Regions from separate parts of the Ferdinandcohnia sp. Marseille-Q9671 genome, predicted to be linked through region 1. Evidence: predicted binding sites of a transcription regulator. Region 1 holds the regulator's gene; the other holds the start of a gene.

Region 1 (16,109 bases):
CAACTGAGCGGATTTTAAAGAATTTTGACTTAGAAACTGAACTTGCTAGCATTATTGGTCTAGATGAAGTGAAGAATTATATCCGGAGCTTACAGGCTCGATTACGTTTGGAAAAAGAGCGTAAAAAATTCGGATTGCCAGTTGATGGTACACAAACGTTACACATGATTTTCAAAGGAAATCCAGGTACAGGAAAGACGATGATGGCAAGAATTGTGGCCAATGTTTTGTATAATCTAGGTGTTATACAAACAAATACATTGGTGGAAACTGATCGCGCCAATTTGATTGCTGGCTATGTTGGGCAAACTGCAATCAAGACAAAAGAAGTCATCAAGGAAGCATTAGATGGTGTTCTTTTTATCGATGAGGCTTATGCACTTGCTCAAGGTGGTCCAAATGATTTCGGTAAAGAAGCAATTGATACACTGGTGAAAATGATGGATGACCATCGGGATCGACTTGTCGTCATTTTAGCAGGCTATGATGAAGATATGGAGCGTTTTATAAGCTTGAATCCTGGCTTGCGGTCAAGATTTCCGACTATTATTGATTTCAAGGATTATTCTCCACATGAATTAATGGAGATCGCGGAGAAGTTTTATGAAGAAAAGGGCTTTGTCCTAACGGAAGAGGCCAAGGACAAGCTATTGGACATATTCCAACGTGTAGGCTCGATGGATAACTTCGGAAATGGTCGCTATGTCCGAAATGTATATGAGAAATCGTTGAATCATCAGGCTAGTCGTTTAAGCAAAGAGCAGAACTTAACAGAAGAAATGCTCACGACGATCACACTGGAAGATATTAAAGAGGTGTAATGTGATGCGAAAGTTATTAGGGAGTACGTTGGCGTTTGGTTATTTAATCTTTCCGATGAGCTTTATCCTACTTATACTGCTTGTTACCCCGTTGATGTTTCTTTCGGATGTCAGTGCGATTCGAACATCTGGTTTTGCTGGGCCAGATACTGCACTTTCGATGATTGGGGTAAGTGGACTTGTGATTGGGATTTCATTACTGGTCCCAGTCTTACGTAGAATTTACGCGGTTTTCCCGTGGTTGTATCCTTTTGTGAAGATCTTTTTTGTAGGCATGGTCATTATTAATATAGCCCTTTCGATACTGAATTTTGGTTATCAAACGGTAAGTGGTACGAGACATATGTTATTTTTTATCTTAATGATTGTTTTTGTTGTACTAGGACGTCTGGGGATGAGCTTCTATTTTCATCGAAATCCTGTCCATGAAGAAGGTGAGTAACAATGAGCCAGTATAAAAAGGATTTACAAGAACGAATTCAACGAGCTAAAGAAAAATCAAAGAATGCTGGACAAATGAAAACTTTTGGGGAGGAACATAGTGATGTTGAATTTAGAGATGAAGGTGTGCAGCAGGGAAATGAGGCACAGTTCGTAGAGCAAAAAGAAAACATTGAAACTGTGCCTTTAGATAAAGGAAAGGTATTTGAAGGGAAACAGTTAAAAGGGATGAAACGTTTAGGATATATTGCGTTAGCGATTGGAATTGGTGCACTGTTGTTCACGGATACAACAACTGTGGATACGTCTGAGTCAGCAAGAAATGCACTTGAAAACCAAATTTCAACAGCTATATCCGCAGGTGTTGTACTCCTTGAAAATGATGAAAATCTAGGGGCGCAGGATTACACAATAACGCATGCCTCTGATCTGGATGAGACGAAAATTTGGGTTTGGGATTATGCAGCAGAGGACGGCGACTATGTCCAAGTTTTGGTTGATGGCACCCCCGTTTCGGAATCTTTTATGATTCAGCATAAACCAAGGGAATTAACGGTACCATCGACAGGATCTGTCCAGATAAAAGGAATCCGAGATGGTGGTGGTGGGATTACCTATGCCGTGCGTTATGACATTAATGGAACAAGCTATTTCAACACCGCGCCAGAAGGGGAGTTTAATACGTATGAGTTGGTGAGGTGAGGGGAAGATTTGATAGGCGTGAGGAACGCTTATTATAGGAGAGTTTTATCCTTAACTTTTTTCCGTAAAAAAGACACGCCTACAATACAAATGTTTGATGCTATAAAAAATAAAATGAAATGCTATTTTGAAGAGATGCATTATCCTGGTCAATAAAAATGTTTTTGATAATGTTCCGTACACAAATTCATCGTTGAGAACGTGAGCAATGTATGACAATGTACTAAGTTTAATGGACCCTTGACACGATTGGTGTTGAGGGTTTTTTTGGTTTAGGAAATTATAAAAATCAACCTTGTGGACAAGTTGTAAATGAGTTTATCTACATCCAGCTCCAGCGCCTAGCCCCTCGAGGTCATAAGCCAATCCGTCAAGAAGGTCAAAGAGCAACCTTCTCACCGTCTCGTCTTATGCTTGTCGGGGCTGATCAAGGCGCTTGCGCTTTTGTTCTTGCAAACAAAAGGAACATTCGTCTGAATGTTCCTGGATTATCAATGAATGTTTCGATAGACACCTATAACTTTACCTAAAATTGATACATTTTTAAGAATAATTGGGTCTAACATAGAATTCTCTGGCTGTAATCGAATATGATCCTTTTCTTTAAAGAAGCGCTTTACGGTAGCTTCATCTTCTTCTGTCATTGCAACCACGATATCGCCGTTGTTAGCGGAGATTTGTTGTCTAACGATAACGAAGTCTCCATCAAGTATTCCTGCTTCAATCATACTGTCACCCATAATTTCAAGCATAAAAATTTGATCGTCGTGTGCAGCAAAACGGTCAGGTAATGGAAAATACTCCTCAATGTTCTCAACTGCGGTTATTGGCTGACCTGCAGTAACCTTTCCTATTACAGGTACATTGATAACGTTAGCGGTTGGAATTGTTTCGTTTTCATCGACCTGTAAGACCTCAATAGCACGAGGCTTTGTTGGATCTCTTCTTATTAAACCTTTGCTTTCTAGCCGGGACAAATGTCCATGAACAGTAGAACTTGAAGCTAGTCCTACAGCTTCTCCTATTTCCCTCACGGAAGGTGGATAACCCTTGTCTTTGACTTCTTGTTTAATGTAATTCAAAATATCCTGCTGTCTTTTAGAAAGCTTTGTCATCCCGCTCATCCCCTATATAGTAATTTTTATATTGTTCTATGTATTTTCATTCCTTTTGAAAGTGTTCGGTGAGAACCTTTGGTTATTAAAAATACCGAAATTCTTAAGTAGAGTATAGCATGTTTTACTAGTTTATACAAACATAAGTTCGAATTTTTGTTGACACAAAACATTTGTTCGGTTTATAATAAAATCAACAAATGCGAACGAACATTCTTATAGGAGTGAAACAAGATGTTGAAAAAATTACAAAGCGGGTTTATCTATTATATTCTTTTTCTGTTGTTAAGTATGGGCATGGTTTTTATAACAGCAAGTTAACTTGCATTTACATAAAATTGTGAAGAATAGAGGGATGTAGAATACTTGTAAAATACCTTTTCTTCTAGTACTATGAACTATGATTTAGAAAAGATAATTTTAAGGAGATATTCTATGCTTTCAAAAGATAAAATAGATCGGATCAATACACTTGCAAAAAAAGCTAAGTCAGTTGGTCTTTCTGAGCAGGAAAAGGAAGAACAGCAAGAACTAAGGCAGGAGTATTTGCGAGTATTTAGGAACTCAATGACAAATACATTGCACTCAGTAAAGGTCGTTGATCCGGAAGGTAAGGATGTAACACCCAAAAAGTTAAAAGATAGCAAACGAAAAAGATTACATTAACAAAGAATACATAGGTTTCTATGTATTCTTTTCTTTTTTGTACATACTACATAAGAACAATCATTCATGTGTTATCTCTTAAAGAATGAACTTTTTTGAAAGGATGATTATGTATATGACTCATTCAATCACTGATTTATCAATTGCATCAATTCGAACACTCTCTATTGATGCTGTAGAAAAAGCAAATTCAGGGCATCCGGGGATGCCGATGGGTGCAGCACCTATGGCATATACTCTTTGGACAAGACATATGAATCATAATCCGAAGAATCCTAGTTGGTTTAACCGTGATCGTTTTGTCCTTTCAGCAGGACATGGTTCTGCCTTGTTGTACAGCATGCTTCATTTGGCAGGCTATGGCCTTACACTAGATGACCTAAAACAATTCCGTCAGTGGGGAAGCAAAACACCTGGACATCCTGAATTTGGTCACACTGCAGGGGTAGATGCAACAACAGGTCCACTTGGACAAGGTATTGCGATGGCGGTCGGAATGGCTATGGCAGAGCGTCATTTAGCAGGAGTTTACAATAAAGAATCATTCGAGATAGTCAACCATTATACATATGCTATCTGTGGGGATGGTGATTTAATGGAAGGTGTTTCTGGAGAAGCTTCCTCGCTTGCTGGTCATTTAAAACTTGGGCGTTTGATTGTCTTATATGATTCTAATGATATTTCATTGGATGGTGACTTGGATCAAGCATTCTCAGAATCAATTGAGCAGCGATATAAATCATACGGGTGGCAATATATAAGAGTTGAGGATGGCAATGATGTGGATTCGATTGATAAGGCAATCGAAGAAGCGAAAAGTGATGTTTCACGTCCAACAATGATTGAAGTTAGAACAACAATTGGGTATGGCTCTCCGAATCGACAAGGGAAATCAAAGGCCCATGGTGAACCACTTGGTGCTGATGAATTAAAGCTGACCAAGGAAGCGTATAATTGGACGTTTGAGGAAGACTTTCATGTTCCAAGCGAGGTATATACTCATTTTGAGGAAACGATTAAAAAGTCAGGAGAGCAAAAAGAACAAGAGTGGAAACGTTTGTTCGATTCCTATAAGGAATCTAATCCTGAATTAGGAAATCAATTAGAAATGGCAATTGATGGTACGCTTCCGCAAGGCTGGGAAAACTCGTTACCTGTCTATGAGGTAGGAAAAAGGCTGGCAACTCGTGCATCTTCAGGTGAAGCGTTAAATGCTATTGCAAATAGTGTCCCTCAATTTTTTGGAGGATCTGCTGATTTAGCAGGTTCTAATAAAACCATGATAAATGGCGCAGCAGATTTTATGCCAAATGATTATAGTGGCCGAAACATCTGGTTTGGAGTACGTGAATTCGCGATGGGTGCGGCATTGAATGGAATGGCTCTACATGGGGGTCTAAAAGTATTTGGTGGAACGTTCTTTGTGTTCTCAGATTATTTACGACCTGCAATCCGACTAGCTGCATTAATGAAGTTGCCTGTGACATATGTATTTACACATGACAGTATTGCTGTAGGTGAGGATGGGCCTACTCATGAACCTGTTGAACAATTACCAGCGCTACGAGCAATGCCTAATCTCTCTGTTATCCGTCCAGCAGACGGGAATGAGACTGCAGCAGCATGGCGGACAGCCTTAGAATCAAAGGGTGTACCTACAGCCCTTATCTTAACAAGACAGAACTTGCCAACAATAGAGGGGACTGACAAAAAGGCTTATGAAGGAGTCCAGAAAGGTGCTTATGTGATCTCTCCTGCTAAATCAGGACAACCAGACGCGTTACTACTGGCTACAGGATCTGAGGTAAGCTTAGCTGTAGAAGCACAAAAACAATTAGCAACTGAAAATATTGATGTTTCAGTTGTAAGTATGCCTTCATGGGACCGATTTGAGGCACAACCAATGGATTATAAAGAGTCTGTTATTCCAAAGAATGTGAAAAAACGTTTAGGAATTGAAATGGCAACCCCACTAGGTTGGGAAAAATATACGGGTGATGAGGGGGATATCCTTGCGATCCATGAATTTGGAGCATCTGCACCCGGTGAAATTGTTATGAAGGAATATGGATTCTCAGTTGAAAATGTCGTGAATAAGGTGAAAAAGTTGCTGCAATAATCCAAGTGAAAGGGGTCGGATACGACCCCTTTTATAATAAATTTTCGTTTCGACAAAACTAGACGATTCTTACTCCAACTTAAGACAAAAAACACTGACTCTTTCGAATATACTACTAGTATTATTAGTGGATAGTATTAGGAGGAAAGAGTTATGAGAGAATATTATATTTACTTAATAGAAGAAGAATTTGCAACTCATTACTTTGGACGTGAATCGCTAATCTATCATTTGTTCTTAGAATACAACCATTCCAATCAAGAGAAAAAGGAAGTACTATACAAACAAATAGAGTTTATTACAAGGGCTATTCCTACGTTTCGAATCCAGAAAAAAATAGAATCAAGCCTTGCACATTACTCCGTTTATAAACAATATCATACAAATATTCATACCCTTGAATGGAACGAATTTAATAGCTATGCAAAATTAACGATTACTAGTGAGTACATCCATTTACAATCTACCGGAAGTTATGAGGCAGAGACTGCCTTTTTTGAAATCTTACGTAAATATGATAGATGTTTTTTAGCTATGGACTTCAAATCTAATAAATATGGATGGCTAAATCCTATCAAGGAAAGAAAGTTTGTATAAAAGCTAGGAAAACATAAAGTAAATATTGTATAATAGCTATTGGTTTAGTACACTGTAATGTAGACAACATGAAGGAGGAAGTTTTTATGGAATTATGGTTAGCTATCCTGCTAATTGTGGTAGCTTTACTTGGTGGCGTTGCATTGGGATTCTTTATTGCGCGTAAATACATGATGAGCTACCTAAAGAAAAACCCACCAATTAATGAGCAAATGCTAAAAGTAATGATGATGCAAATGGGTATGAAACCATCCCAAAAGAAGATCAATCAAATGCTAAAAGCAATGAACGGTCAGATGGACAAGCAATAATAAGTTGGACAAGCTAAATCCTTATCATATAAGGGTTTTTTGTCACTTTTATTCGTTCAATTGAGGTAACGGTTTTTAAGATTACGGTACATTCGTGAAATCTTCCACGTTCATTTTGATAAACATTTGATTTAACTTTCAAGGGTTCACAAAGACCGCTTTTTTACTGTTGAAATATCCAGTAGATAAGCGGTCTTTTTGGTTGAAAAATATTGATAAATGCCCCATCCATATTCCTTATTTAGTTGATAGTTCGTATAATTCCTTGCAGTAAATCCATGAGGAGGTAGTACTTTTCTAAAGTAGCTATAATGTTTTCTTCTCTAGCCGTTACCTGCCATGCATGATAATGCTCTTCCTAACGAATTCACCGTTGCTGGGGGAAGGGAGTTACCTGGAAAAAGATGTTCTCTAAGAAAAACAGCCACTCTTCCGACGAAAACGATTCAGAAGAGTGGCTGTTTTTGTTCATAGATTATAAGTCCCTTTGATCGACATTTAACTCTATTAGATTACCATCGGGATCTGCACAAAATATTTGGGCAAACCCGCTAACACTATCTGGTTTTTCTAGTACTGTAACATTGTGCATCGTCAACCAATTCAGTGTATCATAATAATTTTCAACCCTTAGTGCAAAATGACCTTCACGACTTTGTATTGATTTCTCTTTTCGAATGGTTTGTGATTCAGGAAGTACAATTAGATGTAATTGTTGATTTTGTACTTCATACCAAGCGCCAGGGAAATCAAAATCTGGCCGTTCAATTTCTTTCAAACACAGAATATTGCTGTAAAAATCCTTCGCCTTTTGAAGGTTTGTAACAGTTAGGCTTACGTGATGGATTTCTTTATATGTAATCATAGTGACTTCACCTCATTCATTTTATCGACTATGTTCATTATATTGTAAAAAGCAATAAAATATAAATCTTTAGCATTCTCGTTTTGTCTTATATTGAATTTATGTTTTCCCCTATATATTCATTCTTTCCAGAAATTTTAAAATTTGATAAACTATTTACGCACTCATTTCGCCTTTCGGAGGACTATAGGATGAAAATCTTTTTAGATTTAATGTGGTTTTTTAAGCAAGAAAAAAAATCATATCTAACAGGCATATTTTTATTGCTAATTGTTGCTTTTTTGGAGCTAATTCCTCCAAAAGTAATTGGTATGATTGTAGATTTTATTACGCAAGGAACGTTAACTATTGATTCATTAATGAAATGGCTAGGTTTGTTACTTGCTACAGCATGTACAGTTTATATTGTACGTTTTTTCTGGAGGATTATGATATTTGGTTCATCTGTGAAGTTGGCAAGATTATTACGTAACAGCTTGTATGAACATTTTACAAAGATGTCACAAGGCTTTTTCCAAAAGAGAAGAATCGGTGACCTTATGGCACATTCCACCAATGATTTACAAGCGATTCAACAAACAGCCGGCTCCGGAGTATTAACATTAGTAGATTCCCTTGCTACCGGTGGTTTTGTTTTACTGACAATGGCATTTACAATTAACTGGAAGCTTACGTTAATTTGTTTAATCCCAATGCCTCTCATGGCTCTTTCAACAAATTATTACGGTACACTTTTACATAAACGGTTTCATAAGGCACAGGAGGCATTCTCAAGTCTTAACGATAAAGTACAGGAAAGTGTCAGTGGAATTAAGGTTATTAAAACGTTTGGCCAAGAAGAAGAAGATATTGCTTCCTTTCGAAAACAGTCAGATGACGTTGTGAAAAAGAATCTTTCTGTAGCAAAGGTTGATGCATTATTCGATCCAACTATTTCATTAATCGTTGGTATATCCTTTTTCCTTGCCGTAGTATTTGGCTCAAGATATGTGTTAATTGGAGAAATGACACTTGGTGAATTAGTTACATTTACAACATATTTAGGCTTACTAATTTGGCCTCTTCTTGCGTTTGGTTGGTTATTTAATATCGTAGAGCGGGGAAGGGCTTCATATGATCGTGTTTCTAGTCTACTTGCCGAACCTGTGGAAATTAGAGATTATGAGAATGCTAGAGATACGATTCCAACTGGTGACATCACGTATTCCATTTCTCATTTTTCTTACCCTGGAGAGGAAAAACATATACTAGAAGGAATTGATTTTACATTAAAGCGTGGTGAGACGCTAGGAATTGTTGGGAAGACTGGTGTCGGGAAAACAACCTTATTAAAGCTGTTGATTCGTGAATTTGAAGGTTTTGAAGGAAGTATCCTAATAGGGAATCATGAAATAACAGATTATACACTAGAGGGTTTACGAAAAGGAATTGGTTATGTTCCTCAGGATCATTTCCTCTTCTCAGCAACTGTTGCCGATAATATTGCTTTTGCAAATCCGACAGCTTCCCTTAGTAAAATCATAGAAGCATCAAGGCTTGCAAACATCCATGAGGATATCTTGCAGTTTACCGATGGATATGAAACAGTAGTAGGGGAACGAGGAGTATCCTTATCGGGAGGACAAAAGCAAAGAATTTCCATAGCAAGAGCATTGCTTACGAATCCAGAAGTTCTTATCCTCGACGATTCCTTATCAGCTGTTGATGCGAAGACGGAAGAAGAAATATTACGCGCATTACGGGAAAACAGAGCAGGTAAAACAACCATTATTACCTCTCATCGATTAAGTGCAATACAGCATGCGAATCGCATTCTTGTCATAGAGGATGGGAGAATTGCACAGCACGGAACACATGACGAGTTAATGGATCAAGAAGGTTGGTATCGTGATATGTACCATCGCCAGCAACTTGAGTCTCTCGTTGAGCATGGAGGGTAGGATATGGATAAAAAAACAAAGCTAGAACAAAGACGTGTTTTGAAACGACTACTTTCCTATACGAAATCTCATATGAAGGAATTTGTATTTGCGTTTGCGTTACTTTTACTTGCAACGATTGCAGACATTGTAGGACCTATCATCATTAAGATTTTCATAGACGATTATCTAACACCTAGAAATCTCCCTATGGAGCCTCTCATTTATTTGGGAGCTATTTATCTATTCATTCATTTCGCAAAGGTAATTCTGCAATATTTTCAATTAGTGAAATTCCAGGAAATTGCATTAAAAATAATACGTGAAATGCGAATTGAAGTATTTTCAAAGGTTCATAAACTTGGACTAAAGTATTTTGATAAAACCCCAGGTGGAAGTATTGTTTCCAGGGTAACCAATGACACGGAAGCAATAAAGGATATGTTTGTAGAGGTAGTCGCAACCTTTGTGCAAAATGGTGTGTTTTTGATTGGGATTTTTGTGGCAATGTTTTATCTTAATGTTAAGTTAGCTCTCGTTTGTTTACTCTTAATACCGATCATATTTATCCTTATGCAGACGTATCGCAAATTTAGCTCAAAGTATTACCATGATATGAGAGAAAGAATTAGTCAGCTTAATGCAAAGCTTAATGAATCTCTTCAAGGGATGTCTATTATCCAGGTGTTCCGTCAGGAAAAAAGAATGAGAAAAGAATTTGCTGAAATCAATGAAGCTCATTATCAAGCGGGATTTAAGAACATTAAATTAGATGGTCTACTGCTTCGACCCGCTGTTGATTTTATTTATATTTTAACAATTATCATGGTGTTAAGCTTCTTCGGAATATCAGCATTAGAAAGTCCAATTGAAATAGGTGTTCTTTATGCATTCGTAAATTACCTTGAAAGGTTTTTTGAGCCTGTTAATAACATGATGATGAGGCTCTCTTTACTACAGCAAGCAGTTGTTGCTTCACAGCGGGTATTTGAGCTTTTAGATCATCATGAACTTGCACCACAGTCAAATGGAAATGAAAATCCATCCATTGAGACTGGGGAAGTAGAATTTAAAAATGTAAGCTTTTCGTATGATGGTAAGCGTGATGTGTTAAAAAATATCTCATTTACAGCTAGAAAAGGTGAGACTGTAGCGTTAGTTGGTCATACAGGCAGTGGAAAAAGCTCAATTATTAATTTATTAATGAGATTCTATCATGTTGAGAGAGGAGATATTCTCCTTGATGGGCACTCAATTAAGTCATATAAGAATCATGAACTTCGTCAAAAAATGGGATTAGTTCTTCAGGATCCATTTTTATTTGTAGGGACAATTAAGGATAATTTGAGGTTGAATAACACCGAGCTAACAGATCAGGAGATTGAAGAAGCAGCTAAATTTGTTCAAGCTGACCAGTTTGTTGAAAATCTGGATGGTGGTTATGACTATCAGGTTACCGAAAGAGGATCTACCTTCTCAAGTGGCCAAAGACAATTATTAGCATTTGCACGGACAATTGTTACCAATCCAAAAATATTGATTTTGGATGAGGCAACTGCAAATATCGATACTGAGACAGAAGAGGCCATTCAAGAAGCGCTTAATAGAATGAGAAAAGGCAGAACGACGATTGCAATTGCTCACCGATTGTCGACCATTCAGGATGCAAATTTGATCTTGGTATTGCACCAAGGGGAAATTGTGGAGAGAGGAACACATCAGGAGCTTCTTGCACAAAAAGGTTTATATTATAAGATGTACTTACTCCAAAACGGTAGTGCAGATAGGGTTGAAAATGCTGTGATGTAAATAAAATAAAAAAGTCTCTCAAGATCTTGAGAGACTCTTTCCTGTTCTTCCTGTATTATATTGATTCAAAAGACTATCTAAATCTTGGCTAACTTTAATAGTTGATGCTGAAGTAAAACCGTATTTTGTAACAATTTCAACTAGTTCAGCTCTTTTTTGTTCGATTTTAAGTAGAAGTTGTTCTTTAGACACAAGGATTAGTCCTTTCTTTTTGTACTTTGCCTAGATAAGGAACGAAGAAACCCCTTTGAGTCATTATAGTATAACATATAATGGTAATAGGAGTAAGACAAGTTCTTTTGGAAATGTATTCAAGTTAAACGTAGGTGACACAAAAAGTTCATACAAATAATTATGATACCTAACGTATATTTGCTAGAATGATAAAGACATCTATTTAGGAGTTGTTAAAAATGGCAGATGTAAATATGTTTCTTGCTTTTGGTGCAGGATTTTTATCGTTCATATCCCCTTGTTGTTTACCGTTATATCCTGCTTTCTTATCATATATAACCGGTGCTTCAGTGAGTGAATTAAAATCTGATAACGCAATGCTGCAAAAACGTAGTATCTTACATACAATTTTCTTTTTACTAGGTTTTTCTAGTATCTTTATTATGCTTGGTTTTGGAACTTCTTTTATTGGTCAAGTTTTTAGTGACTATCAAAATCTAATCCGTCAGCTGGGTGCGATTTTTATTATATTCTTTGGTTTAGTAGTTGTTGGAATCTTAAAACCAGGATTTTTAATGAAAGATCGAAAGTTCGAATTCAAAAATCGACCAGCCGGATATGTGGGTTCAATTTTTATTGGTATGGCATTTGCAGCAGGGTGGACACCATGTACAGGTCCTATTTTAATGTCTGTTATTGCCCTTGCAGGTTCGAATCCTGAGTCAGGAATGTTATATATGATCATGTATTCATTAGGATTTTCCATACCATTTCTTGTACTTTCATTTTTTATTGGTCGCATACAATGGATCCGAAAAAACAGCATGAAAATTGTAAAAATTGGAGGATATGCGATGATCATTATGGGAGTTGTCCTATATTTTGACTGGATGACAAAAATAATTGCATATGCTTCCGCTTTATTTGGAGGATTTACCGGTTTTTAGTTGAATTAGTAATAAGTGAGCACTGTTTTCAAGGAGGACCAAGGAATGGCTAGGATTTTAGTAGTAGATGATGCTAAATTTATGAGACTTACCTTAACGGATATACTAGTAAACGCTAACCATGAGGTCGTATCGCAGGCTGAAAATGGCATTGAAGCTGTAGAAAAATACAAACAGTTAAAGCCAGACCTTGTTACAATGGATATTACTATGCCTGAAATGAATGGCATAGATGCTGTAAAAAAAATTAGAGAAATTGACTCAAATGCTTGTATTGTCATGTGTTCTGCAATGGGACAACAAAAAATGGTCGTGGAGGCTATTTCAGCCGGGGCAAAGGACTATGTGGTAAAGCCCTTTGACGGTAGCAGAGTTCTTGAAGCAATTAATAGAGTGTTAAATTAGGACGAGACCCATTTGAGACGCTGTCTTAAATGGGTTTCTAATCTCCATGGAATGTAGACTTTTTGTATATAAAGGACTGATTCATTTGGCAATTGCATCTTCTATCGTTGCAATTATGATGGCGGTGTTCGTGACATTTCTTAGAACAAGATCTGCACAAAAACCAGCTACTGTAAAAAAAATTATTCTGCCACCTGTTTTCATGAGTACCGGGGCTTTGATGTTTATACACCCTATGTTTAGAGTTACCCCCATCGAGATACTCGAGGCAGTTACTGTAGGGATGCTTTTCTCAATCTTATTGATTAAAACATCAACCTTTGAAATAAAGGAACATGCAATCTATTTAAAACGTTCAAAGGCGTTCATCTATATTCTAGTAGGACTATTAGTAATCCGGATTGTTTTAAAATCAATCCTAAGTACAACTCTAGATATTGGAGAGATAAGTGGTATGTTCTGGATACTTGCTTTTGCTATGATAGTTCCTTGGAGAATAGCTATGTATCTAAAATACAAAAAGCTTGCGTCAGAACTTACACAAAAAAATTAACTATACAAACAACCCCCTAAGCTCGTTTATCCAGCTAAGGGGGTTGTTCTGTTTACTTCGTAATAAGGGGAAAACCAAAGTAGGGTTTATAGATGTGAAGCGTGTTTAATCCCTTTTTTATTCATCACTTTTAATAGTTGGCCAACTATCGATTTAGTAGTTAAAAAAGCTCTTTATAGGGTGTTACATCAATTTGCTTTTCTTTAAGAGTTTTTAGAAGAAATTTATGGTCTCTTTTCGGTGTAGCAACTATATATCCTCGAACAACTAAATCCTGTGAAATACGATCCGCTTTTTCAGTTAGTGCAAGTTCACCTATTTTACCAGCAATTTTTTCTCTAGCAACATCGCGAAAAAGTTCTGGAACAGGTTTGACCAAATCTTCTAGTAATGCCTTCTGATCGCTTGGCCATAAGTGTCGCGTTTTTTCTATGTAATAGTCCTGCCAGTCTAAATCTGATTTTCCGTCTTCTTTTGGCAGTTTTTTTAAGAACTTTCGGAACATAAAATAACCACCGATTCCTAGCATTGTTATAAAAAAGAATACCCATATCAGAATAAACCATAAAAACCATCCTGTTAAATGACCCATATATAAGTTCACCTCAATGGTTCATTATACCTTATTCGACAATTGTTTTGAACTAGAATAGATGGTTTAAATATTATCTTTTTGTCAATAAAACTGAATTCTACCTTTTTTATATAAATGATTTCAAATGGGTAATATACAAATATGAAGAGAATTCTATTTTTTACATTAATCATTGTGTTTACCTTACACGTACATCAAGGGAATGCAGAAGAAGAACGAATGGTGCGGGTAAGACTTGAAAACTTTGTTGGAGATTCAAATGAGATTCAACTGCAATTCACAGGGGACTATTTTACGTTGGATCCAACTTTACACTTACAAGAGGGAGTGAATTATCGGTTATATGTAAAAAAAGGGAATTTGTATATTAGAGGAGGAAAAAGTAGCCAACAGGTAGATCAACCCTTTTTATTAATTCCAAGAACATATAGTGAGGAAACGAGAGTCAACATTGATGAGCGTCCTTACTTAGGTGCAATGGAATTTAAGGTTGAGAATAAGCGTTACGTTCGTCCTGTAAACCAACTCCCATTAGAAGATTATTTAAAGGGTGTAGTCCCATTAGAAGTTTTTCCATCTTGGAACATAGAAGCATTAAAGGCACAGGCCCTAGCTGCAAGAACTTATGCAGTCTCTCATATAAACGAGGAGATGGATGATACAACCTTTTACCAAGTATATGGAGGATATGCCTGGAACGCCAGAACGACTAGGGCAGTTGAAGCAACGAAAGGACAAGTGATTACGTATCATAACAAACTAGTAGATGCCTTTTATTCAGCTAGCAATGGTGGAATGACAGAGAATAATGTAAATGTGTGGGGTGGTGAGAGCAGGTCGTTCTACCCGATAAAAGAAGACCCGTATGATCCAATACAGCCATGGGAATTTACACTTGAGAAGACGCAAATTAATCTCAAGGATATTGATTGGAACTCAAAGGATGCATGGGACCAACTTCAAGAAAAGAACAAAGAGATATCAGCCGCCATGAAACGTTCTATTAATCGTCAAGGTTATGGAGGGGATATAGCCATTCTATCGATCCCTAAATTTGAAGTAGATCCTAATACTTATAAATCAAAGCGTTCAAAAACCGGTTCAATTGAGGTCGAATTTTTACAAAGGTTGATTGACGGTACAGTTCTTTTAGGCAATATCTCTCTTGAAAATGTTAATTTAAATCGTATTCGCCCGATGATTGGAGGAAGTGTTTTTAAAAGTTATTATATTGATTCCCTCGAAGATAATGGCACGACATATGTGATGAAGGGTAGAGGGTATGGCCATGGAGTAGGGATGAGTCAATGGGGTGCAAGTAAAATGGGAGACCAAGGGAAAAAATATGATGAGATCATTCAATTCTATTTTCCAGGAACAACCATTACAAAGATTAATCCATAACGACTAGTAGAATAGAGAGGGTCCTGTAACTATTACAGGACTTTTATTTTTATCGTATTCTTTTTCTTTTTCCGTTTTCCATTCTTCTTGATATAGATCTCAAGAATGTCATTTCGAAAAAGAGCTTCTATCTTCTTCTTTTCCAACTCAAATGGAAGTGTAACAATTCTTTCAGCCAACACGGTGTTCGTAGAGGGCTCGTCACAATTAGATAGTTTAATGTGGAAGGTATCGTCTTTAACCTTTAACTGAATCTGTTCGGGTTGATAACCAGATAATTCAGCCTCAATTATATATTCATTCTGTGTTTCAAACAAATCGACTCTAAACTGGTATTCATCTAGTAAATAAGGGTCTTCCAAAAACTGCCTCATCCAATCTTCCAAACCATCTATGGGTAGAGGCTTTGAATTTTCAAAGTTATTCATGTTCAGACCTCCATGGAATTCTATACTCATGATATTCAAAACGCATTCTGTTCGTGATAGTGAAATCTGAAAAATGGTACAATCTGTTTGTAAAATGCGATTGAATAATGTAAAAATAAAGGTACATGTGCCTTATTGGAGGATTTTGGTATGAAAAATAAGCTTCAACTGCTCCCAGCTATTCATGAGCTTCAGGCTCAATCAACTTTCAAACAACTCTCAGACAAACATTTTGGGA
Region 2 (16,109 bases), on a different contig from region 1:
CTTACATCTAGCAACATATTTACAGGGATGTAATGCACTTCGCCAAATTTATCAACGACATGCAATCTCCCTTGTAGCGCATCATAGTGATGAATGGTACCTAGAAGGAGCTTATGATGTTTGTACTCATAATGTGTAAGTACTAACTCTCTACCCTCCTCCATTGCCTGACAAAGTAGTCCATTCATTTCCTCAATTTGTTGCTCATCTAATTCAGGTTTTTGTTCATACGTATCTTCTTCCGCCCAATCTCTAAGTATTTTCACATGCTCTGGCAGCATCATTGCTGTCCATTTTATTGATCCTCGGTCTCGAATCATTCTCGTCACCTTTCTTATGTCTAGCGTTTTTAGTTATTACTCTGCCTTATGTCCACCAACAAGCTTACTACGATGTCTTGAGGTTCCGGCATTGGTATAGGAAACTGCACGTAAGATTGCATCTGAACCATATTTCCCACGGATTCCATCCATTACATAGCCGAGTTTGTGTTGTTTAACCCTATTTAAATAAAACAAATCCAATTGCATTTGTGTGTCATCCTCAATATTTGAAAGTGCAATATAAATTTTGCGGACTGTCTTTTGTGCATAAAATTTTTTGAATAGCTCTAGACACACCTCATATATTTCCATTGTGATATTTGTCGCAGTTTCAATTGTTTTTGAACGGTAAAACCCTCCACCAAACTCATCCCTACTATAATCAAGCCCAAGACTAATCGTTCTTCCTGCTTTTTTATGCCGGCGAGCACGTCTTGCTACCTCTTCACACATCTCTAGAATTACATGCTTTACTTCTTCTGGGTCCGGGTAATCACGCAAAAGAACCTGGCTTTTCCCAAAGCTAATTTGTCCCTGCATAATAGGAGCACCAATTTCTGATAAATCAACACCCCACGCATGGTAATAAAGCTGATTTCCCATAACTCCAAATTTCTTTTCAAGCAGTTCGAGTGGGTAATGGGCAAGCTGACCAACTGTCGTGATTCCCATCCCATGTAAGGTCCGTTCTACCCTACTCCCGATTCCCCACATTTCCCGTAATGGAGAAACTGGCCATAGTTTTTCGGGAATATCTTCATACGTCCATTCTGCAATTCCTTTTTTCTTCGCTTCCAAATCTAAGCAAAGCTTTGACATCAGCATATTAGGTCCAATCCCGATTGCACAGGTAAGACCATACTCAGCCTCAAGTTCTTGTTTTATTTTACGAGCGATTGTTGTCGCATCTCCCCATAATTTCTCGGTCCCATCAATTTTTATAAAACTTTCATCTACGCTATAAACATGGATTGCACTTTTCGGTACATATCGATTAAAAAGCCTTGTAATTTCAGTTGAAATTCGTAAATAGGTTGCCATTTTGGGATTCACAAGCTGAATTCTTGGATCCTTTGGGATTTCAAACAATCTTGATCCTGTTTTTATCCCAAATTCTTGCTTTAGTTTTGGCGAAGCCGCAAGTACGATACTTCCCTGTCTCTCCGTATCCCCGACGACCGCCAAATAGCACTCAAGCGGATCAAGACCTAATAAAACTGCGGCACAGCTTGCGTAAAAGCTCTTTATATCCACGCACAAAATCTTTTGAACGGGTAGCTTGCTGTAATCCACCATGTACATCATCTCCAAAAAGAATGTATGTTCGTATCATATTCTTAATGATAAGAGAATATACGTTCGATTTCAATGGAAATTTAAAACAGAAGTTAGTGGAGAATCATTTCGGAAACGTACTATAATAGGGTAAGTAGAAAAAGAGGTGCCGTTTAATGGATGAGAAATTCATTCGAAAATTGATTCGAAATTACTTTTATCAATATCAGCACGATAGCGATTCCGTGCCATTATCTGAAGAGGATTATAGAGGATTAATCATAAAGATCAAAAAGCGGCAGAATGCCGAACCAGAGGAAGCCCTGTACGACATCATAAATGATGTGATATATGAATACGTAACGACTTGAAAAAACCGGTCTGAGAAAAAACACTCTGAGGGCACAGGATTAACGAGTGAAAAGGTAATAAAACAAAGAGTTTTGCGCAGCTTTGACTACAAGTGGATTACTAAAACCATTCGCATCATACAGATAATGGAAAAATATACGCTGAGAGCACGACTAATTGTAACATTCTTCCACTTGCGCATGGTTTTTAAGTAAAAAGGTAATAAAATCATGCGCAAATAGGTTTGCGCATGGTTTGACTACAAGTTGCTTCATAAAAGCATCCGCATCATACATAAAATGGCAAATCCTATTTCCGAAGGTCTAATAAAATTTCTAAAATTCACTTAGAATCGTCAACATCAACCATATTCTGAGACATATAATATTCCATTGCCTCATTGAGCCACTTTTCCTCTTCTGCTGTGTAAGGCGAAGGTGCCATTTTTTCAAGGTTCATTAAGAGAAGTTCCTCATCTGTCTCTGTAAGGTTTAACTCGGCTAAGGCATGCATAGCATCTTCACCTATAAAAGAAAAGGAAGCTTTCAAGTATTTATCTATCATAGCCTGAACCTCTAGATTATGAACTGGCTTACCATATAAACGCTTAACTTCTTTTGATAATTGAATAAACTCCTTATCCAAGGCTAGCCGCTCTTCTTCTGATTTATTATAAAAATACTCTACAATGTCTGGCTTTGTATGCTGCTCTAGCCAAAGACGTTGTTCTTTTTCGGTTTGGGTACTATTAATCAGACTCATTAGAACAGCACTATCAACCTCCCCCTCTTCTTGGAGTAACGCTATTGTACGAGTAATGGCAGAAAGTGCAGACTCAATCTGCTCTTTCTTCTCTTCAAAAGCTTTTTTCTGAATCTGTAAAGACTCGTTTAAACTAAGGTCAAAGCTAGATTCATGAATCATTTCCCCTATTTGTTCTAAGCTATAACCTAGAAATTTGAAACTAACAACTTTCTGCAAGGTAAGTAGATCTTTGTTTGTGTATTGGCGATGGCCCGATGATGGGTGCTTATCAGGTGAAAGTAATCCAATTTCATCATAATAGTGCAGGGTTCTTATCGAGATGCCCGTTCTATCGGAGAATTCCCCTATAGAATAAAAATCATTCTTCATTAAATAAGTCTCCTTTCTAGCTAAAACTTCTTCTCAATTTGATTTTACATCCTTACGTAACTGTAGGTTCAAGAAAAATTCCCCTATAAACTAAAAAAAAGAACCAAAACGCTGCAATAGCGGATTGGTTTTTTTCAGTATTATATAGACAATCGGAATGCTTTTACGATAATCCCATCATTTGCAGGTTCAAAGTCATACTGTGGTAAACGCTCAAAGCCGTGCTTTGTATATAATGTAATCGCAGCCTTCATGAACTCACCAGTGTGTAAACTGATAAACTGGTGATTTTTCGCTTTTGAACGCTTGATGCATTCTTCAATCAAAGCTGAGGCCACCCCCTTACCTCTAACATCAGGATCAACTGCCAGCATTCTGATTTCAGGGTAATCTAGTGCCTCCAGCTGGCCTTCATATGCGTCAATTTTAGCAGGGAACAAAACGACACTCCCCGCAATTTTTCCAGCAAGTTCACAAACAATAAGCTCTACACCTGGCTGTCGATCTGCTTCTGAGGAGATAGCCTTCTTAAGTGCTTCCCAGTGGGCAGCAGGAATTGCTTGCGAATGCTCAAAATACGCTGCAACTCGCTGTTTCCGAATAAAATCTACCTCATCCTGTTTTGCATCACGAATTTTCATAGTTATCCACACCTACCCTTGAATCAAGAACTTTTCTTTTTTATGGCTCAATTGCTCGCGGTTATGTTCAGTAAACCACACGGATTCATCTGGTCCTTTAGGAAGAATATTTACTTCCCCTTTCGCTGGGTCAATCGTAATGGATAAATGATAATGCCTTTTTATCGCATCAAAATCCGTTGTTTCACCGAAACCAGAAGTCTGGTACAAGTCACGGGCATAGCCCCATAAATTAGGAAACTCACGAATTAAGTTTCGGTTTGTTCGAAATGCAGAATAATAGGCTGCATCAAATCGAACCAATGTGGTATATAAGCGAACATCTGAATCAGTTATAAAGTCACCAAATAGAAAACGATGCTTAGACAAGCGTTCCTCTAACTCATCTAATCTAGTAAACAATTGATTATAGGCTTGTTCGTAGGCTTCCTGTGAGCGAGCAAACCCACATTTATACACACCATTGTTTACCTCATGAAAAATGATGTCATTCAATGCATCAATCTCTTCACGCAAACCAATCGGATATAAATCTGGAGCGTTTTCCTTATGGAATGGAGCCCATGCTGTTTCAAAATAATTGGTTAGTTTGAAATAATCATTGTTAACCGCTTGTTTTGTTTTGACATCAACCATAACTGGAACGGTCGGTCTACCAGTGTAATCAGGGTCTGCATTCTTATAGGCCTCACTTATGTACCTTACCCCAAGAACAGGATCGACCCCATTTTCATCTAAAGAAAATTCCCAATCCACATGTTCAATTCGTGGTCTCATAGGACTTACCGTACCTAAGCTAATTGCAGCTTCTAAGCCAAGGATTTTGCGAACTATAACCGATCGGTGCGCCCATGGACATGCCGCTGACCAAAGCAGGCGATAGCGCCCAGCTTCAACGGGTAACTCATTTGTCTGAGATCCGAAAGGTGTGGTAAAGCGATTGATTTGACGGTTAAAAGATCCATCAGATGTAATTTCTTGCGGTTTTTTTGCGGAATCCGCTTCGGTTTTTACCGGAACACTACAACTACTTGCTTGATTATTTTGTGACATTAGTCTCTCTCCCTCTGTTTGCTACTCTATAACCAAATTTTAATACACAGTAATGTAATCAGTTTAATGTAATTTACTCATTATCTAAAACACGAGTCAAGAAATTAGACTTAGAAAATTCAGTTAAATTCGCGAAAAAAATACCCCTCTTTTAAAAAGGAGTATTGACGGTTTATTTTTTAAAAAACGCCTTCCCTCCAACTTTTTCAACAAGTCGGGGAAATAGGGTATAAAACATACTTCCTGCATTCATCCATCCTGGTAGATTGATCTCGCGCTTAGGTGTTAGCATTGCATGTACAATTTTTGAAGCAACCACATCAGGATCAAGCATGAAACGATTTACGTTTTTTGCATAGCTTCCTGATTCATCAGCAATATCAAAAAAGCGTGTGCGAATCGGCCCTGGATTGACAGATGTTACATGTATATTTGTATCAGAAAGCTCCATTCTCAAGCTATTCGTAAAACCAAGGACAGCATGCTTTGTTGCAGAATAGACACTTGATTTTGGCGTAGCAATCTTACCAGCCTGTGATGCAATATTAATAATATGACCTGTATTTTGCTCAAGCATTTTAGGCAAGACCATCTTTGTGCATGAGATGAGACCAAACACGTTTACCTCAAACATCGCTTTCATTTGGTCGATTTTTGCATCCACGACATTGGCGAACACACCAAACCCGGCATTATTAACTAGAACATCAACGGTTTTTACTTTATGTAAAATATCTGCAAACACTTCTTTCACATTTTCTGTATCACGAACATCTAACTTATAGAATAAGCATTCCGTGTTATATTTTTCTTGAATCGTTTGTGCAATTTTTTCTAACTGATCATGGCTACGCGCCAACAAAATAGGACGAGCGCCTTGTTCAGCGACAAGATATGCAATCTTTTCGCCAATTCCACTAGAAGCACCTGTAATAACAACTGTTTTCCCTTTTAGCCTTGAACTCATTTGGTCTTTCACCTCGGAGAAGATTTATATTGATGATAGATATGTTGACCGTTCACTACTTCTATCTTAATTTCCCCTATTTCCTCAAGGAAGTCAAGTTGTCCAACCGTTTCCGACATCGTGAAAAGAGGTTGCTTTACATATACTTTTGGAAATAATTTGGTACATACTTCAAAAGCGGTCATCGGCTTTTTCGTTAACATATCTAAAACCTTATAAGCCCGCTCTTTTTGAGATAAAAGTCTTTCCTGAATAAGTTCATAGGGATTTAGAATATCGTCTCCATGCCCTGTCACGGCTTTGGATACGTCTAGTGTAACTAACTTACGTAATGAATCATTATATTGAATTAATGGTCTCGGTCTTGTTGTTTCTCCAAATTGAGGTGGTTCTAGTAATGGATTTGGCGAGATTCTTGCCAAAAGAGTGTCACCTGCAATTAGAAGTCCATCATCTTCCCTATATAGAACAATATGGCTTTGAGCATGCCCTGGGGTCTCGATTACCTTAAAGCCAGTCATTCCATCAATCGTATCTCCTTCTCCAACTCGGGTTGTTAAGGATCGGTGACAAGAATAGGCAAGATCTTCCTTCATATCTACTAACGAAACAAAAGCAGGATTAAGTCCTAATTGAAGAAAAAGCTCGTTAAAGAATGGCTCACTATTTTTAAAAAATTGCAGGTCTTGACTAATCCATGGCTGGTTTTTAGGATGGCCAATTACAGGGATATCCTTATGGAAATAGTCAAGTAGTCCAACATGATCTGGGTGGTGATGAGTGATCACGACTTGTTCAATATCAGATGGTTTATAACCTAATTGAGATAGTTGCTCATTGAAGGATTGCCATGCCTCCTCCGTTTTAGCACCAGCATCAATTAAGGTTAGGGCCTCACCCTTAACTACGTATACGTTCACATCCCCCACCGCAAAGGGTGTTGGTAAGGTTATTTTGAAAACATCTTTCGTGGTAGTAAGTTTACTCATTGATTTCTCCTTTGTTCTGTTATTCTTATATATCAAAAACGTTCGCTTTGTTACATCACTGTATTGATCCTATTTCAGTTTACCTTTTTCATTTTTATTTGTCATTATATTCGAATAACTTATCTTGTATGTAACTCATTATTAGGCTATTTTTAAAAAATAATCCCTTGACATACCGATTAATCCAGTGCATAATGACTATCAATATTAATGATGCAAAGCAATGATTAGGACTAGTAAATCATCTAATGGCAATAAGAGAATGAGATCCACCGGCTGAAAGGTCTCATAGCCCACTTCTTGATTGAACCTACCTATGAGCTGTTAGGAAAACCTAACCGTCTCCCCACGATACGGGTTCGAGTTGAACATCAAAATTCGCCTAATTTTCATGATGTTAAGTAAGGTGGTACCGCGGATAGTCAGACCTATTCCGTCCTTTATTAAGGATGGAGTAGGTCTTTTTTATTTTTACACCTGGGTCACTTTTTAGCAGTGGGATGCAAAACCGACTGAATATTTACAGTGGGAATATGCCAAGACACATTTGATTTAATTAACGGAGGGATCGTTATGGAAACGAAACAAAATATTGTGTTTGTTGGGGCTGGCTCGATGGCTGAGGCAATGATTTCTGGAATGCTACAAAAGGAGCTCTTTTTGCCGAAACAGATTTCTGTAATGAATCGCTCCAATCATGAACGATTAGAATATCTTAACACCACATATGGAGTTGTCATTAGTAAAAACAAACAAGAAACAATAAAAAATGCGGGAATCATCATTCTTGCAATAAAACCAAAGGACGTAGCCGAAACTGTTCTAGCTATTAGAGATTATGTCAATGAACAACAGCTTATCATTTCAGTATTAGCAGGAGTGTCAACCACAACTATTACCGACTTGCTGAACAAGGAGGTTGCAGTAGTAAGAGCTATGCCTAACACCTCGGCAGCAATCGGCAAATCTGCTACTGCGCTCGCGGTTGGAACATATGCTTCAGAAAAACACCTTCTCATCTCACGCGAATTATTTGAAACGATTGGGATTGTAACAACGGTTGAAGAAACGGACCTCCATGCCGTTACGGGTCTATCAGGGAGCGGACCTGCCTATGTCTATTATTTAGTCGAGGCAATGGAAAAGGCTGCTGATGAAATTGGATTGGAAAAAGGAATTGCAAAGGACTTGATTCTGCAAACAATCATTGGCGCTGCGGAAATGCTTAAAAGCTCAACCAAACAACCAGCGATGCTACGAAAGGAAGTTACAAGTCCAGGTGGTACAACCGAAGCAGGTATAAAAGTGCTGGAGGAATTTAACTATCAAGAGGCCATGATAGCCTGTATTAAACGTGCAACATCGCGATCAACTGAATTAGGTAATGCCATGTTACAAAATGTTTCCGAAGAGAATTAAAAGCATCTAAATTTGGGGAATCTTGCCGTTTAATAGAAAAATGGTGCACAACGGTATGATTCTCTTACCATTTTTGGTAAAATTTAAGTACCAATAATAGTTAGCTAAACGAAATAAAATATGATGGGGAGATACGATGAGTGCACCAGCTATTAAAGAAACACCATCTCTAAAAACGACAAAAGAAAGAATTTGGACACGAGATTTTACACTGATTTGCATTTCGAATTTTTTTATTTTCCTTGGGTTTCAAATGACATTGCCCACAATTCCACTCTTTGTTGAACATCTTGGTGGTAATGATCGGTTAATTGGATTAGTTGTAGGTATTTTTACATTTTCAGCCCTATTAATTAGACCCTTCGCAGGTCATGCCTTAGAAAAGAAAGGGCGCCGCTTTGTTTATTTACTAGGACTTTCTATATTTGTACTTTCTGTTGGCTCCTATGGCATTATTTCAAGCCTCTTATTTCTATTTATTTTTCGAATGGTTCAAGGAGTTGGTTGGGGTTATTCAACAACTGCTTCTGGTACAATTGCAACTGATTTAATACCTGCTAAAAGACGTGGCGAAGGAATGGGGTACTTCGGGCTATTTGGCAATATTGCCCTCGCCTTTGGACCCACACTAGGTATAACACTTGTTGGTAATATATCCTATACAACACTTTTTTCGATCTGTGCGTTCCTAGGATTAGTCGCACTACTTCTTTCATCAAAAATCCACTACAAAAAAGTAGAACCCATTCAAGAACAACCTAGAAAATGGGACTTTTATGAAAAAACTGCCCTTCCCCCTTCTATTCTACTATTCTTTATTACTGTTACTTTTGGAGGTATAGCAGCCTTTTTGCCCTTATACACTGCCCAAAAGGGAATACCTGGGATCGAGTTATACTTTTTACTTTTTGCCCTAGCTTTAATGATTACTCGTACATTTGCAGGGAAAATATACGATTTGAAAGGTCATCGAGCAGTATTCGCTCCTGGAGCATTTTCCATTGTAGTAGCAATGTTTCTACTAGCTTGGCTACCTACTAGCCTCGTACTCTATGTAGCTGCAATCTTTTATGGACTTGGCTTCGGTGCTCTCCAGCCGGCCTTACAAGCATGGGCTGTGCAATCCGCTCCCGTACATCGTCGAGGAATGGCAAATGCTACCTTTTTTTCATCCTTTGATTTAGGTGTTGGTGTTGGCGCAATCGCCTTTGGTCAGGTTGCTTATCTTCTTGGATACCATTCAATTTACATTGTCTCAGCATTTTCTGTTCTTATCTCAATACTGCTTTATTTTACATGGATCGGTAAAACCAATACAGGTCGCACAGAGTAACAAGGGGCCACATTGCCCCTTTTCATTCTAGAATCCCTTATCGTTTCTGAAAAATTTGGATAGAATGTATTTAGGGATAGGAGGTTTTACATGAGAAGATTCCTGCTTTTACTATCATTTTTATTCTTCTTATACGCTGGCTGGACAGTACTAGATAAACTAGCAGCCAAAACTGAAAGTCAATCAGTTTTAGATACTATTTCTTCTGAGATTGAGAGGGTTTCTGAATCTGAGGAACTTGCAGATATAAAAGATAAACTCAATGAAGGCGTCCAATTTATCGCGACATTGCTACAAACCTTGGAAGAAAAGGCTCCTGAAAACTCAATAATCGACAAAAATGAAGTAGAAAAACCAGAATTACACGCACCTAGTGAACAGGCTTTTTCTATTCATAATATAGAGCTTGGGGAAAGTAAAGAGAATGTGGAAAGCCAGGTTGGCTCCCCAAAACGAGTTAGCATAAATGAGTATCGAACAAACTGGTACACCTATCATGAAAACTATCAAAATTTTTTAATGGTAGCCTATGATTCAGGGAATAAAGTTGTAGGATTGTACACGAATCAAGACCTCATTACATCAACAAATGGAGTCAAACGCGGGACTACCAAACAAGAGGCTTTGAATCAACTCGGTGATCCACTAACAAAGATCCAAAAAGGATTTGTTTACTATGAGTTTCAAAAAGATCGAGATTATGATGTATTCCACTTAGACAATACGTATGTCACCCTCTTCTATGATAAACATCAAAATAATACTGTGACGTCCATTCAAATTATTTCGGAAACACTAGAAGAGAACCGAAATGACTTTTACACAGATGCGAGTGAACAATTAAAGCAAGGGTTTGAGTATCAATTATTCGATATTACAAATGCGTCAAGAGTTAATCATGGACTTCCTATTCTTACCTGGGATGACCATGTCAAAGAAACTGCTAGAAAGCACAGCTTGGACATGGCTGAAAATAATTACTTTAGCCATACAAACCTCAAAGGTCAATCCCCTTTCGATCGTATGCTCGAGGATGAAATACTGTTTACGATGGCTGGTGAAAATCTTGCTTATGGCCAATTTAGTAGTATTTTTGCTCATGAAGGTCTAATGAATTCAATGGGGCATCGTGAGAATATATTAAAAGAAGAGTTTAGATATTTGGGGGTAGGCGTAGCGTTTAATTCAGAGTCTCATCCCTACTACACCGAAAAGTTTTATACAAAATAGGCTGTTTCATCTATATACCTCACAAATTTTGGTTATCCTACCAAAGAGGTGATAATAAATGAAACTTGTACAATTTTTGTTACTGTTTGCACTTTTCACTGGTTTTTCAGGTGTTACGTTCGCCGAACAAACCGTAGGTGAATATGGTCCTTTTACCATTGTTCAGAAGGAATATGTTGATTTAGATGGCGATGGCAAGAAGGATATTATAGAGCTATATGCCCGAAAGAATCAATACAACCTTGCAAATGAATGGTCAATCAAAATTAACGGAAAACAATTCGGAACGTATTCAAATAAAATGGATTTATATCAGTCAGCAGACATGGAATTTACGGATGTCACTCAAAATGGAAAGCAAGATATTCTTCTCTATTTTCGTTCTATCGGAAGTGGTGGAGTGAATGGTTTACATGTAGTTAGTTATACAGGTGACAGTATCGAGGAAATCTTTGCCGATCCTAACTCTGCCGGATGGTTTGATGAGGCAGAAAAACGTTTCTCAATGAAATACATCGGGGATAATGAAGTTAAATTTATTGATACGAAAACAGACTTACAAGCTGTTATTCCCTTATCAGAAGAACGCTATAAGGATTTTCCTGATAAAGACGAACTACAAAAACGACTAAATGAAATCAATGTAGGGGTTGATCCTGCTTCAAGATTTCGATTCGAAAAATTGACAAAAATGAAGCCCCAAGAAATTGTCGTAACCCAAGCTGTATCAGGCATTGCCCACTATGATGTAATTGCCTATTTTGAAACGAGATATGCTTTTGATAACCAAAATCAACAATATGTACCAACGAAGGTCTCTCTCATTAGTTCAGAAACACAAAAAAAGCTAGCAGAAAAAACATGTAAATAACCACATTTTTTTGCATCGGCTCTCATTGACCGATGCTTTTCCATTGCTTAACACTTTAGTTGGAAGTGCACAGAAAATGACCTTATAAGAATAGTTTGTTATAATATTTAGCGAACCGAAATACATAGGAGGTATGAAATGAACTCAGCATTATTTTCTCCGTATACCATTAAGAATGTTACCTTAAAAAATAGAATTGTAATGTCTCCGATGTGTATGTATTCAAGCCATAATGAGGATGGAATGCTTCAGGATTGGCATTATACACATTATGTAAGTAGAGCTGTTGGTCAGGTCGGTCTCATTATGGTGGAAGCTACAGCTGTTACCCCACAAGGGAGAATTTCTCCCCAGGATCTAGGAATTTGGAGTGACGACCATATACCAGGATTTAAGAAGCTGGTAAATATGATCAAAGCATATGGTTCTAAAACAGCCATCCAAATTGCCCATGCGGGTAGAAAGGCCACTGTGGAAGGAGAGATTGTTGCCCCTTCTGCGATTGCGTTCAATGAGAAATATAAAACTCCTAAAGAATTAACAATAAGTAAAATAAAAGAAACTGTTGAAGCTTTTAAAGCGGGAGCAAAAAGAGCAAAAGAAGCTGGATTTGATATCATTGAAATTCATGGTGCTCACGGCTATTTAATTAATGAATTTTTATCACCTCTTTCTAATGTGCGCGAGGACGAATATGGTGGTAGCGCTGAAAATCGGTACCGGTTTCTAAAAGAGATTATTGATGCAGTAAAAGAGGTCTGGGACGGTCCGCTATTTGTGAGGATATCAGCAAATGATTATACTGATGGAGGATTAACACCATCAGACTATGTTGACTTTGCAAAATGGATGAAAGACCAAGGTGTTGACTTACTTGATGTGAGCTCTGGTGCTGTAGTACCAGCTAGTATTGATGTTTACCCTGGGTATCAAGTTGGCTACGCTGAAAAGATCCGAACAGAAGCTAACATTCCAACCGGAGCAGTTGGTTTGATCACGAAAGGAGTTCAGGCTGAAGAAATTCTAAGGAACGACCGAGCCGATTTGATATTTATCGCACGAGAACTATTACGAGATCCATATTGGCCAAGAACTGCCGCAAAAGAGCTTGGCGTATCAATTGAGACCCCAAAACAATACGATCGTGGTTGGTAATAAAGAAATGAATAAATTGCAAGGCGCATAATCGAGCGAATACGACGACTTAAGGTTACTTGCATATTGAAGTAGAATATATAGTCATGATAGCGTTCGAACAAACTAAAGGAACCCTCTTATTGAAGCAGAGGGTTCCTTTCTTGTTTATATCATGAGGATTTCGCGAATGTCTTCTTCTGTAATTGTTGCTGTTGCCTTTTCATCTGAATCAATTAATTCCGCAATCATATTTCGCTTCTTTTCCTGAAGCTCGTTCATCTTTTCTTCAATTGTACCTCGAGCATATAGTTTAATCACTTGAACGACCTTTTTTTGCCCAATTCGATGGGCGCGGTCAGCAGCTTGTTCTTCAACAGCAGGGTTCCACCATAAATCATATAATATTACCGTGTCAGCACCAGTAAGGTTCAACCCAGTACCTCCCGCTTTAAGAGAAATCAAGAACAATTCCCTTTCCCCATCATTATATCGATTGCATAATTCAACTCGTTCTTCTGTTGGAGTTTGTCCATCAAGATAGAAAAATGAATGACCACGATTTGTAAGCTCTCTTCCTATTAAATCAAGCATTTTAGTAAATTGGGAAAAAATTAATACTCTTCTGCCAGACTGTTTGGATTCCTCAACGATTTGCAGGAGCTGTTCATATTTAGCAGAACTTCCCTTATAGCCGTCAACAAAAAGAGCGGGATGACAACAAATTTGCCTCAATCTGGTTAATCCTGCAAGAATTCGTATCTTATTTTTTCTAATGGTATCTTTATTAAGATGTTTTAATGTATCATGACGCAACTTTGCCAGGTATGCCGCATACAGCTTTTTTTGTTCTGGGAGAAGCTCGGATGATTCAAGTAATTCTATTTTTCCGGGTACCTCTCCTAGCACATCTTCCTTTAATCTACGGAGCATAAATGGTCGGACTCTCCGTGCAATGGCTTTTCTAGATAAATGACTGTACTCTTTTAATCCCCTGAAAAGTTGCGGGAAAACAACATAATAAATGGACCAAAGTTCTTCTAGAGAATTTTCTATTGGTGTACCGGAAAGTCCAAAGCGATGATTTGCCTGAAGTCTTTTTACAGCTTTGGCAGTTTGAGTCACCGGGTTCTTAAAAGCTTGGGCTTCATCAAAGAAAATGGTATGGAAAACTTTTGACTCATACCATTTAATATCTCGACGTAATAACGGATAAGATGTAATGATAACATCTACACCCTCTGATTCCTTTTGAAGTTCTTGTCTTTCACTTTTAATCCCGTCAATTACAATCGCTTGAAGTTCAGGAGCAAATTTGAGCATTTCATGTAACCAGTTATACGTTAAGGATGACGGACAAACGATAAGGACCGGTTGTTTCGTTTCTCGAATGCTAGAAAACTCAGAAATAATAAAGGCAATACTTTGTATTGTTTTCCCAAGCCCCATATCATCAGCAAGTACACCGCCAAATCCGAAGGTAGCTAGTGTCTTCATCCACTTAAAACCTAGTTTCTGATAGTCTCTTAAAATGGTGTCCAAGCGTTTTGGAACTTCCATTTCGATTTTATTTGGATCCCGAATAACATCAAGAAACTGTCTAAAAGATTCCTCAACCGTAAATATTTGACTATCATCGATTGAATCTAAGAGTGAGAGACCTTCAATCATCGGCATATTTAGGCTAGCCTCAAAATTATCATCCTGAACAGGAACAGCTTTCAAAAACCGCTGGATTTCTTCCATCTCTCTCGTCTCTAAGGAAAGGAGTGAGCCATTATTAAGGCGAAAGTATTTGCGTTTTTCTTCTAAGGCTGCCAGTATCTCGCGAATCTGCTTATCCGCTATACCATCCATTTCAAATGTGAATTCCAACCAATTCATACGCTCTTTTTTTACCTTGATTCTAATTTTAGGATGGGTACCCTTTCGAATGATACGATTCCGTATAGCTGTAGTGGCATAAATTTGAGTATACTGCTGTAATTGTGGTACCACATGATACAAAAACTCATACTCGAGGGCTTCATTATGCATGTAATAACCGCCCTCTGTCTTAGAAAAACCACTCTCATCCATTAACCGAAGAATTTCATCTTCTGTTTCTACATCCCTAATAATCATTGGACCAGTAGATGTATCCCGACTTTCCAATGGCTGGATTACTACATTCTCATAGTGGAATTCAAGACCCGCTAGGAGTTTATTATTCAAACGATCTAGGAAGAGCTTTGCGACAAGTGGTGTTCTCATAAACTCCTGGGATATTGCATGGGACATATGAACAACACCAATTCTTTTCAAGCTAGGCACAATTTTCTTTAGGAAAAATTGAAAATGATCCTTTGGTATCGGGATATGGTTTGTACCCGGCGCCGCTAACATCTTCTTTAATTCTGTAAGTCGGTCACAATCCTGTTGGGCTAACTGATAAAAACTCCCATCACTTAAGACAGAATGATAGGAATTTAAAACAATCATTCTGTTAAAACCCTCAATTGTTAAGCGAAGACCCTCCCCTTCTCCTTCTTCGAATACAAAATGCAAGGGTGGTGGACCCTCTATAAGTTCCAAGCCTTCATAAGACCGCTCATTATATTCAAGAATAACAGATTGATGTTTGGCGAGTAACGGCGCAATTCCAAGCCAGGATGACGGGGATATAAGTAATAATTGTAGACTAGCCTCGTAGTTTGAAAGTTCGGGTATCGACTCTAGGAATGCCTTTTCATCATGTACGACCTTCATCAACTGATGCAAAAGGGTATCTGATTCCCGTAAAAAGCAATGACTTCTAGGGTCATAGGTTAATGATTTAGAAAGGTGATTTGACTTACCCTGTTGTATGTTCTCTAGAAATTGTCGAATGTCATGTACCTTACTTTTTGCAACATCAACTTCGATACCAAGCAAATACTGTCCGTTTGAAATAAGTACTGGCTTACATGTGAATTCCACATGTAGTACTTCTCTGTTTTCAAAATGAAGTTGGTGCCCACTTGATGAAACCTTACGATTATTAAACAGAGTGATGAAGTCTTTTGTAAGGGTATCATAATGAGGTTGTAGAGCCTCTTCACTGACAACACTTTTTGCCTGTTGTTGCTGTTCATAAATAGCATGTAATACCGCCGCAACGTGTTGACAATCCTTTTGAAAGGTAGCTAAAGTCGGACAGCTACATGTCGCCTGTAGTTTCCCTTTATTTTTTTCAATAGTCACATGAAAATCCTCTGCGCCTTGAACAGTTGCTTTACATAAGTCCTCGCTATACTCATTAAATGTGACCTTGTTTGCTCGATAAAAAGCGTCCCCTCTTTTAAAGGAGACGGTCCCACACATTTCTTTTATCAATTTTTGATTCACTTTGAAATCCATGTATACCCCCT

Evidence for each region. The regulator LexA, encoded in region 1, represses DNA repair genes until DNA is damaged. The targets are predictions, from matches to a motif close to CGAACATATGTTCG.
Region 2: a site for LexA is predicted at 1,672-1,685, ahead of ACWNMY_RS03240 (Y-family DNA polymerase). Genes of this name have one in related genera too.

The regions. Positions count from the first base shown of each region.
Region 1 covers NZ_CDRJTA010000004.1:1,070,013-1,086,121, forward strand. The annotation lists gene ACWNMY_RS20520 (AAA family ATPase) at 1-821, shown strand, start outside; gene ACWNMY_RS20525 (hypothetical protein) at 826-1,263, shown strand; gene ACWNMY_RS20530 (hypothetical protein) at 1,266-1,964, shown strand; gene lexA (transcriptional repressor LexA) at 2,456-3,079, opposite strand; gene ACWNMY_RS20540 (DUF896 domain-containing protein) at 3,515-3,745, shown strand; gene tkt (transketolase) at 3,861-5,864, shown strand; gene sirA (sporulation inhibitor of replication protein SirA) at 6,018-6,461, shown strand; gene ACWNMY_RS20555 (YneF family protein) at 6,548-6,772, shown strand; gene ACWNMY_RS20560 (VOC family protein) at 7,248-7,637, opposite strand; gene ACWNMY_RS20565 (ABC transporter transmembrane domain-containing protein) at 7,829-9,577, shown strand; gene ACWNMY_RS20570 (ABC transporter ATP-binding protein) at 9,581-11,365, shown strand; gene ACWNMY_RS20575 (Spo0E family sporulation regulatory protein-aspartic acid phosphatase) at 11,384-11,557, opposite strand; gene ACWNMY_RS20580 (cytochrome c biogenesis CcdA family protein) at 11,779-12,486, shown strand; gene ACWNMY_RS20585 (response regulator) at 12,532-12,891, shown strand; gene ACWNMY_RS20590 (CcdC family protein) at 12,938-13,444, shown strand; gene ACWNMY_RS20595 (DUF2621 domain-containing protein) at 13,605-14,036, opposite strand; gene ACWNMY_RS20600 (SpoIID/LytB domain-containing protein) at 14,181-15,443, shown strand; gene ACWNMY_RS20605 (Hsp20/alpha crystallin family protein) at 15,476-15,871, opposite strand; gene selA (L-seryl-tRNA(Sec) selenium transferase) at 16,022-16,109, shown strand, end outside.
Region 2 covers NZ_CDRJTA010000001.1:598,006-614,114, forward strand. The annotation lists gene ACWNMY_RS03235 (YolD-like family protein) at 1-320, opposite strand, end outside; gene ACWNMY_RS03240 (Y-family DNA polymerase) at 357-1,619, opposite strand; gene ACWNMY_RS03245 (YqzH family protein) at 1,775-1,969, shown strand; gene ACWNMY_RS03250 (MerR family transcriptional regulator) at 2,292-3,083, opposite strand; gene ACWNMY_RS03255 (GNAT family N-acetyltransferase) at 3,224-3,724, opposite strand; gene ACWNMY_RS03260 (glutathione S-transferase family protein) at 3,737-4,777, opposite strand; gene ACWNMY_RS03265 (SDR family NAD(P)-dependent oxidoreductase) at 4,950-5,744, opposite strand; gene ACWNMY_RS03270 (MBL fold metallo-hydrolase) at 5,753-6,733, opposite strand; T-box leader at 6,948-7,177, shown strand; gene proI (pyrroline-5-carboxylate reductase ProI) at 7,307-8,152, shown strand; gene ACWNMY_RS03280 (MFS transporter) at 8,289-9,485, shown strand; gene ACWNMY_RS03285 (CAP domain-containing protein) at 9,576-10,715, shown strand; gene ACWNMY_RS03290 (hypothetical protein) at 10,774-11,586, shown strand; gene namA (NADPH dehydrogenase NamA) at 11,725-12,741, shown strand; gene ACWNMY_RS03300 (DEAD/DEAH box helicase) at 12,889-16,098, opposite strand.